One region of the Streptomyces sp. NPDC007095 genome, then DNA from elsewhere that is predicted to be linked to it. Evidence: riboswitches for the same ligand, from Rfam matches in the RefSeq annotation. Region 1 holds a riboswitch; the other holds the start of a gene.

Region 1 (4,552 bases):
CGACGTCGGCTCACGGCACGAGGTCAAGGGCCGTACCGGCCTTGCTCACCTTTTCGAGCACCTGATGTTCCAGGGCTCCGGTCAGGTGAAGGGCAACGGCCACTTCGAACTGGTGCAGGGCGCGGGCGGCTCCCTCAACGGAACGACCAGCTTCGAGCGCACCAACTACTTCGAGACGATGCCCGCCCACCAGCTGGAGCTCGCCCTCTGGCTGGAGGCCGACCGCATGGGCTCGCTGCTGGCCGCGCTCGACGACGAGTCCATGGAGAACCAGCGGGACGTCGTCAAGAACGAGCGCCGCCAGCGGTACGACAACGTGCCCTACGGCACCGCCTTCGAGAAGCTGACCGGGCTCGCCTACCCCGAGGGCCACCCGTACCACCACACCCCGATCGGGTCGATGGCGGACCTGGACGCGGCGACCCTGGAGGACGCCCGCGCCTTCTTCCGCACCTACTACGCGCCGAACAACGCGGTGCTCTCCGTGGTCGGGGACATCGACCCGGAGCAGACGCTCGCCTGGATCGAGAAGTACTTCGGCTCCATCCCCGGGCACGACGGCAAGCCCGCCCCGCGCGACGGCTCGCTGCCCGAGGTCATCGGCGAGCAGCTGCGCGAGGTCGTCGAGGAGGAGGTCCCGGCGCGCGCCCTGATGGCCGCCTACCGGCTCCCGGAGGACGGCACGCGCGCGGCCGACGCGGCCGACGTGGCGCTCACCATCCTCGGCGGCGGCGAGTCGTCCCGGCTCTACAACCGGCTCGTACGCCGCGACCGCACCGCCGTCGCGGCCGGGTTCGGCCTGCTGCGGCTCGCCGGAGCGCCCTCCCTGGGCTGGCTGGACGTGAAGACGTCCGGTGACGTCGAGGTCCCGGTGATCGAGTCCGCCGTCGACGAGGAGCTCGCCCGGTTCGCCGAGGAGGGCCCCACCGACGAGGAGATGGAGCGCGCCCAGGCCCAGTTGGAGCGCGAGTGGCTGGACCGGCTCGGTACGGTCGCGGGCCGCGCCGACGAACTGTGCCGGTACGCCGTCCTGTTCGGCGACCCGCAGCTCGCCCTGACGGCCGTACAGCGCGTCCTGGACATCACGGCCGCGGAGGTCCAGGAGGTCGCCAAGTCCCGCCTGCGCCCCGACAACCGCGCGGTGCTCGTGTACGAGCCGGTCGCTGCCGACACCACCGAAGAGGACGAGGAGGCGGCGAAGTGACCGAGCTCGCCACCATGGACTTCCACCCGCAGCCCCAGGCGGGTCAGCCCAAGCCCTGGGCCTTCCCGGCGCCCGAGCGCGGCACGCTGGACAACGGCCTGACCGTGCTGCGCTGCCACCGCCCCGGCCAGCAGGTCGTCGCCGTCGAGGTGCTGCTCGCCGCGCCGCTGGAGGCCGAGCCCGCGGGCCTCGACGGCGTCGCCACGATCATGGCGCGCGCCTTCTCCGAGGGCACCGACAAGCTTTCCGCCGAGGAGTTCGCCTCCGAGCTGGAGCGCTGCGGCGCCACCCTGGACGCGCACGCCGACCACCCCGGCGTACGGCTGTCGCTCGAAGTGCCCGTCTCGCGCCTGCCCAAGGCGCTCGGGCTGCTCGCCGACGCCCTGAGGGCACCGGCGTTCTCGGACAGCGAGGTCGAGCGGCTGGTGCGTAACCGGCTCGACGAGATCCCGCACGAGACGGCCAACCCGGCCCGGCGTGCCGCCAAGGAGCTCTCCAAGGAGCTGTTCCCGGCGACCTCGCGCATGTCGCGCCCGCGCCAGGGCACCGAGGAGACCGTCCAGAAGATCGACTCGGCGGCCGTACGCGCCTTCTTCGACAAGCACGTACGTCCCGCCACGGCCGCCGCCGTGATCGTCGGCGACCTGACGGGCGTCGACCTCGACGCGCTGCTCGCCGAGACGCTCGGCGACTGGACCGGCTCGTCCGCCGAGCCGCGCCCCGTGCCGCCGGTGACCGCCGACGACACCGGCCGTGTGATCATCGTGGACCGCCCCGGCGCGGTCCAGACGCAGCTGCTCATCGGCCGCGTCGGCGCCGACCGGCACGACCGTGTGTGGCCCGCCCAGGTGCTCGGCACGTACTGCCTCGGCGGCACCCTCACCTCGCGCCTGGACCGAGTCCTGCGCGAGGAAAAGGGCTACACCTACGGTGTGCGGGCGTTCGGCCAGGTCCTGCGTGCCGCCCCGGACGGAACCGGTATCGCGATGCTCGCCATCAGCGGCTCCGTGGACACTCCGAACACCGGCCCGGCGCTGGACGACCTCTGGAAGGTGCTGCGCACCCTCGCCGCCGAGGGCCTGACGGACGCCGAGCGCGACATCGCCGTACAGAACCTGGTGGGGGTGGCGCCCCTCAAGTTCGAGACCGCGGCGGCCGTGGCGGGCACGCTCGCGGACCAGGTCGAGCAGTACCTGCCGGACGACTACCAGGCGACGCTGTACCAGCAGCTCGCCGCGACCGGCACCGTGGAGGCCACCGCGGCCGCCGTGAGCGCCTTCCCGGTGGACCGTCTGGTGACCGTCCTTGTCGGCGACGCCGCGCACATCCAGGAGCCCGTCAAGGCCCTCGGAATCGGTGAAGTGACCGTCGTTCCGGCGGAGTAGGGGTTCGGCGGAGCAGCGGCTCAGTAGAAGCCGGCTGGAAGCCGAGCCGCACGCGGAGCGGAAGAGCGTGACTCCGTAGGGCCCGGGTGACTGAAGAGTCGCCCGGGCCCCTTTTTGCTCGGATTTCCGCTCGGATTCCGCTTGGACTTCATCCCCAAGATGTCCGTATTGGTAGGGAGGTTGCCCGTCTGCCCTGTGGCATGCACTACAAAAACCGTGATCCGTTTGTTGATTGAAAGACGCCCCGTCTAGCGTCGGGGCGGCTGTTCGTCAGGCAGTGCGCCGCGCCCGCGGCACCGGACAGTCATCGCCGAGTCCCCGTACGGCGCGAGCCAGGGGAGCCGGGGACCCATACGCAGTCCCTGGGGTGAATCGGACGCCCTCCCTGGAGGGGGTCCGTAGGAGACCTTCCTGCTCCGAACCCGTCAGCTAACCCGGTAGGCGAGAGGGAAGGAAAGGATCAGCCCCTACATGGCGTTCACCTGTGGCCCCGGGAAACACCGCCGTCCGAGCCGCGTGAAGCGCTCCACCACGAACGCCGTCGGCGTCGCCGCGCTCACCACCACCGGTGTCATCGGAACCCTGGCCGCCCCGGCGCTCGCCGCGGACGCCTCCGTCGAGCAGACCGGGCTGACCCAGGCCGTCACCCTCGGCGACAGGGTCGCCGCCCAGATTGACGCGCAGGCCGCCGCCCAGCAGCGCGCCGCCGACGAGGCAGCGGCACGCAAGAAGGCCGAAGAAGCCGCGCGCAAGAAGGCCGCCGAGGAGGCGAAGAAGGAGCGCGAGGCCAAGGAGCGTGCCGCCCGCGCCGCCGAGCGCAAGCGCCTCAACACCTTCGTCCTGCCGATCACCGGCTCGTACATCTCCACCGGCTACAAGACCGGCGGCAGCCTCTGGTCCTCGGGCAGCCACACCGGCGTCGACTTCCACGCCGCCTCCGGGACCCCGGTCCACGCGGTCGGCTCCGGCACGGTCGTCACGGCCGGCTGGGGTGGTGCCTACGGCAACCAGATCGTCCTGAAGATGCACGACGGCACCTACACGATGTACGGCCACCTGTCGTCCATCGGCGTCTCCGTGGGGCAGACGGTCACCCCGGGCCAGCAGATCGGCCTTTCCGGCTCCACCGGGAACACCACCGGGCCGCACCTCCACTTCGAGGCCCGCACGACGGCGGAGTACGGCTCCGACATGGACCCGGTCGCCTACCTCCGCTCGCACGGCGTGAACGTCTGACGCTCGCGCGGCGTGATCCTCCGACGCTCGGACGGTGTGATCCTCTGCCGCTCGCGCACCCTGGACGTCCGACGACCGGCGTCAACACTTCCGAAGCCCCGGCTCCCCACAGCCGGGGCTTCGTCGTTTCGAACGACTGTCTGTCCAAAAAATATCCATGGATTCCGGCCCGCCATCGGAAATTCAGGCTCTCTGCAATAGAGTCGCTGAACAAGCGTCAATCGACCGCGTTTCGCGGGGATTAAGGCGGAGGTCCGGTCATGCGCATTCCCGCGCACTCGGTATGCACGGCGATCCGTGACGACATCGTCGCGGGTGTCTACGAGCGCGGCAGCCGGCTCACCGAGGAACTGCTCGCGCGCCGCTACGGCGTGTCGCGGGTCCCCGTGCGCGAGGCCCTGCGCACGCTGGAGGCCGAGGGCTTCGTCGTCACCCGTCGGCACGCGGGCGCATGCGTCGCGGAGCCCACCGAGCAGGAGGCCGCGGACCTGCTGGAGATGCGCATGCTCCTGGAGCCGCTGGGCGCCGCGAGGGCCGCGCAGCGGCGCACCGAGGCTCACCTCAAGGTGCTTCGAGGCCTGGTCAGGCTGGGGCAGGAGCGGGCCAGGAGGGGGAACAGCGAGGATCTGCGCTCGCTCGGCGGCTGGTTCCACGAGACCCTTGCGCAGGCCTCCGGGAGCCCCGCCCTGACCTCCACGCTGGCCCAGCTGCGGCACAAGATCGCCTG
Region 2 (4,552 bases), on a different contig from region 1:
CGCACCCCCTGTTCACCGTGCTCACCGGCATCGGCTTCGGCATCGCGGCCCTGTCCGCCGAGCGCCAGCACGTGCGCCGCGTCCTGCTGCCCCTGACCGGACTGCTGCTCGCGATGGGCATGCACTCCACGTGGAACGGCTCGTCGAACTTCGGGGAGTACGGCTTCTACGCGGTCTACGGGGCTTTCATGGTGCCCGCGTTCGGTCTGCTCACCTTCCTCGTCATCTGGACGCGTCAGCGGGAGCTGAAGACCGTACGGACCGAACTTCCGGCGTACGCGGCGGCCGGGTGGCTCACCCCGCCCGAGCCGTACGTGCTCGGCTCGATGCGGGCGCGGCGGCTGGCCCGCGAGTACGCCGCCCACCACTTCGGCAAGGCGGCGGCGCGCTCGGTCGCGCAGTACGAGGCCTACGCGACCTCGCTGGCGTTTCTGCGGCACCGGGGGCGCAGTGGCCGCGCGAACGCCGACTTCGTCGTACGGGAGCGGGAGTTGCTGAACGAGCTGTGGCGCCGCCGGGAGGTCGCCCGCCCCTCCCTCGCGTACGCGGCCCGCACGTCGGCCCCGGCCGTACCCGTGCCGCCTCAGGTACCGCCGCCGTGGCCCGGGTACGGCTACGCCCCGGTGCCGGGCCAGGCGAACCCCGCCGGCGTGCCCCCGTACCTCACCGGTGCGACGACGCCGTATCCCGCCCCGGCGACGCCGTACCCCGCGTACAACCCCTACCAGTCGTAGACCTCAGGCGGACGCTTCCGTCAGCCTGGCCAGTTCCGCGTCCGTCAGGGTCAGGTCCGCGACCGCCAGCAGGGCCGGCAGCTGCTCGACCGTCCGGGCGGAGGCGATGGGCGCCGCGACCGTCGGCCGGGCGGCGAGCCAGGCGAGAGCGACCGTGGCGACCTCGGCGCCATGGGCCCCGGCGACCTCGTCGAGGGCGGCCAGGACGCGGATGCCGCGCTCGGTGCCGAGGTGCTTGCCGGCGCCCCCGGCCCGCGCCGAGTCGACCGTCGTACCCGGGCGGTACTTGCCGGTGAGGAAGCCGGAGGCGAGCGCGTAGTAGGGGACGGCGGCCAGGCCGGTCCGGGAGGCGACCTCCTGGAGCGGGCCCTCGTAGGTGTCGCGCGAGACGAGGTTGTAGTGGGGCTGGAGGGCGACGTAACGCGCGAGGCCCTCGCGGTCGGAGAACTCCACGGACTCCGCGAGCCGCTCGGCGGAGATGTTGGAGGCGGCGATCTCCCGGACCTTGCCGGCCCGGACCAGTTCGTCCAGCGCGCCGATGATCTCCTCGACCGGCACCGAGGTGTCGTCGAAGTGGGTGTAGTAGAGGTCGATGTAGTCCGTGCCGAGGCGGCGCAGCGAGGCGTCCGCGGCGGCCCTGATGTTCGTCGCGGACAGGCCTTTGTACTCGGGGTGGGTGCTGACCTTGGTGGCGAGGACCACATCGGAGCGGTTGCCGCGCGCGGCGAACCACTTGCCGATGATCGTCTCCGACTCACCGCCCGTGTGGCCGGCGATCCACGCGGAGTAGCCGTCGGCGGTGTCGACGAAGTTGCCGCCCCCTGCCGTGTACGCGTCGAGCACGGCGAAGGACTGCGCCTCGTCGGCTGTCCAGCCGAAGACGTTGCCACCGAGGGAGAGCGGGAAGACCTCCAGGTCGGAGGAGCCGAGCTTGCGGAGAGAAGTCATGCCCCATTTCAACAGCCGTAGCGGACTGCCGTATTCCGCACACGGCCCCCGGGAACGATCAGGGGTTCAGGCCCTTGCTCTGCAGCCACGCCATCGGGTCGATCGCGCTGCCGCCGCCCGGGTGAACCTCCAGGTGCAGATGCGGCCCGGTCACGTTGCCGGTCGCGCCCACGCGCCCGATGACGTCGCCGGTGGCCACCTTCTGCCCCACGCTGACGCTGATGGACGACTGGTGGCAGAACCACAGCTCCGTGCCGTCGTCGAGGGTGAGGATGGTGCGGTAGCCGTACGAGCCGGCCCAGCCCGCCTCCGTGATCGTGCCGCTGTGGATGGCCTTGATCAGCGTGCCGGTGGGGGCCGCGAAGTCGAGGCCGGTGTGGTACCCGGAGGACCACATGGAACCGGCGTCACCGAACCGGGAGGTCAGGGTGTACGAGGAGGTGGGCAGCGAGTAGCTCTTGGCGAGCTCGGCGAGGCGCGCGGCCTCGGCCTTCTGCTTGGCGTCCTCGTCCGCCTTCTTCTTGGCGGCGGCGACCTTGGCCTCGGCGTCGTCCTTCTGCTTGGCGGCCAGCGCGACCGCCTTCTTCGTCGCGGCGGACTCGGCGGCGGCCTGGGCCGCCTTGTCGACCTGGTCCTGCTGCGACTCGGCCTGCAGGATGATGCGGGCGCGCAGTGCCTCGCCCGCGTCCTTGTTGCCCTGCGCGGCGTCGGCGCTGGTCACACCGGCGCTGGTGAGCGGGGTGGCGGAGCCCTTCGGCGTGCTGGAACCGCCGTCGGATATCAGCGCCTTGGCGGACTGGGTGACCGAGGAGAGGTCGGGCAGCGAGATGGACACCGGCGGCTTGCCGGGCGCCGCGGTGGCCATGCCGCCCGCGCCGACGGCGGCGATGACGCCGACGCCCAGGACCGTGGAGCTGCGGGCGAGTCCCCCGCCGCGCTGCTTGGAGACGCGGTGCCGGCCGCGGAGGGGACGGATGGAATCCTCGGTGGGGTTCCACTCCTCCCAGGGGCCCTCGTCCTTGCCGTAGGCGTAGCCAAAAGTCTGGGTGTCGTTCGGCGGGAACGAAGTGGGCTGGGCAGGCCGGTTGGACGCCACGTGGGCGTGCTCCTTTCCTTCCTTCTCGCCTACCGGGTTAGCTGACGGGTTCGGAGCAGGAAGGTCTCCTACGCGCGTCAACCCACGGTGTCTCCACCGTGAAAGACGCTCGATTCACCCCAAGTTGGTGGTTCCCCGGTTCCCTTGCGGGATTCGGCGCGTGCGCACGGAGCCGACTCTTGTGACGGCTGGGACGACCGCGCTGCGTTATCGAACGTTAATAGACACGGGTACCGGATTCCAAGCTGTTCGTACTGATCGTTAACCACTTTTGGCCAGGACTTACCGACCATGAGCGGCGGAAATCGGGCGAGTTGACCGCACCCTCCTACCCGGCAGTTATTTGACGGTGTGTCAGTCGTTATGCGGAGGGACATCGACCGATCACCCCTCGTGACAACGATCAAGAACGTCCCTTCCCGTGACTACGGCCGCCGTACGGCGAGCAGTGCCATGTCGTCCGTCAGTGCGCCGCCCGTGTGCCGCCGGACCTCCTCCGAGAGCGTGGCCAGCAGGACGTCGGGGCCGGGGAAGGTCCGTCCGGCCAGGCGCGCGGCCGGATCGTAGAAGCGCCCCTGCGCGTCGCGGGCCTCGGACAGTCCGTCCGTGTGGAAGAGGAGCGTGGCCCCGTGCGGGAACTCCGCCACCTGCGCACGGTCCGGCCAGCCGCCCAACTCGCCCATGCCGAGCGGCAGTGCGGGGTTCGCGGCGGCGAGCATGACCAGCGTTCCGTCCGCGTGCAGGAGCAGCGGCGGCGGGTGGCCGCGGTTGACGATCCGTACGAGGCCGCCCTCATGCGTGATCTCCGCGAGGACGGCGGTGGTGAACCCCTCGAAGGCGTCGAGGCCCTTGCGCCGGGTGCCCTCGCGGGCCAGCGCCCGCTCCAGCCGCTGCGCGACCGCCTCCGGCGTGGCCTCCTGCTCGGCCGCCTCCCGGAACGCCCCGATGAGCACCGCGACGGCGGCCACCGCTTCCATGCCCTTCCCGCGTACGTCGCCCACCGCCAGCCGTACGCCGTGCGGGGAGTCCTGCACCGCGTACAGGTCGCCGCCGATGAACGCGCCCGCCTGCGCGGCCTCGTAGCGCGCCGCGACGTCGAGGCCGCCGATCCACCGGTCGGGTTCCGGCAGGACGGCACGCTGGGCCGCCTCGGCGATCTGGTGGGCCGAGGCGAGTCGTTCGTCGGTGCGACGGACGAGGATGTTGATGAGCACGGCCAGCACGCCGACGGTCGCCACGGTGGCGACCTCCGTGAGCGCGTCCACCTTGAAGACGATGCCGAGCCGGATGTGGATCGTGAGCACCGCGACGAGCGCCGCGATGCCGGTGAGCACGGTGCCGCGCAGCGAGAAGAGTGAGGCGGCCACGAGCGGCGCGGCCGTGAGGAGGGGGCCCGCGGTGAAGGCCATCGGGGTGAAGTAGTCGTAGAACGCGCCGACCAGGATGAGCAGCGCGGGCAGCACCCGGACGAGGTTGCGCGCGCAGGAGATCCGGCTCCGGTCCGCCTCGACCGGGCGGGGCACCGACTCGACCGGGCAGGGCACCGGCTCGACCGGACAGGGCACCGACTCGCCTCCCGGCCCCGGATCGGGCATGGGACCCCCGGGCAATCGCCCACCGGACCGGTCGTACGGCTCGTCGTTCGGCTCCTCGGCCCGCCGCGCGCCTCCTCGCTGCTGCCCCACCCGTCCAGGCTTCCCGGCGCGGGGGCGGGGGGCGAGTGGTGAGGGGCCGACCGGGGGACGCGTCAGTCCGAGCCCGACCACCGGACGCC

The links. A riboswitch is a leader RNA that binds a small molecule or an ion and turns the genes downstream of it on or off. The one in region 1 is predicted to bind cyclic di-AMP.
Positions count from the first base shown of each region.
Region 2: another riboswitch for cyclic di-AMP. It lies ahead of ABZ656_RS26790 (M23 family metallopeptidase); the one in region 1 lies ahead of ABZ656_RS32665 (M23 family metallopeptidase).

Region 1 is NZ_JBEYFS010000114.1:25,082-29,633, reverse strand. Features, by position in the region: gene ABZ656_RS32675 (pitrilysin family protein) at 1-1,204, shown strand, start outside; gene ABZ656_RS32670 (pitrilysin family protein) at 1,201-2,589, shown strand; cyclic di-AMP (ydaO/yuaA leader) riboswitch at 2,888-3,048, shown strand; gene ABZ656_RS32665 (M23 family metallopeptidase) at 3,061-3,825, shown strand; gene ABZ656_RS32660 (GntR family transcriptional regulator) at 4,086-4,552, shown strand, end outside.
Region 2 is NZ_JBEYFS010000082.1:34,606-39,157, reverse strand. Features, by position in the region: gene ABZ656_RS26800 (PrsW family intramembrane metalloprotease) at 1-734, shown strand, start outside; gene ABZ656_RS26795 (aldo/keto reductase) at 738-1,682, opposite strand; gene ABZ656_RS26790 (M23 family metallopeptidase) at 1,741-2,778, opposite strand; cyclic di-AMP (ydaO/yuaA leader) riboswitch at 2,790-2,947, opposite strand; gene ABZ656_RS26785 (PP2C family protein-serine/threonine phosphatase) at 3,204-4,373, opposite strand; gene ABZ656_RS26780 (hypothetical protein) at 4,526-4,552, opposite strand, start outside.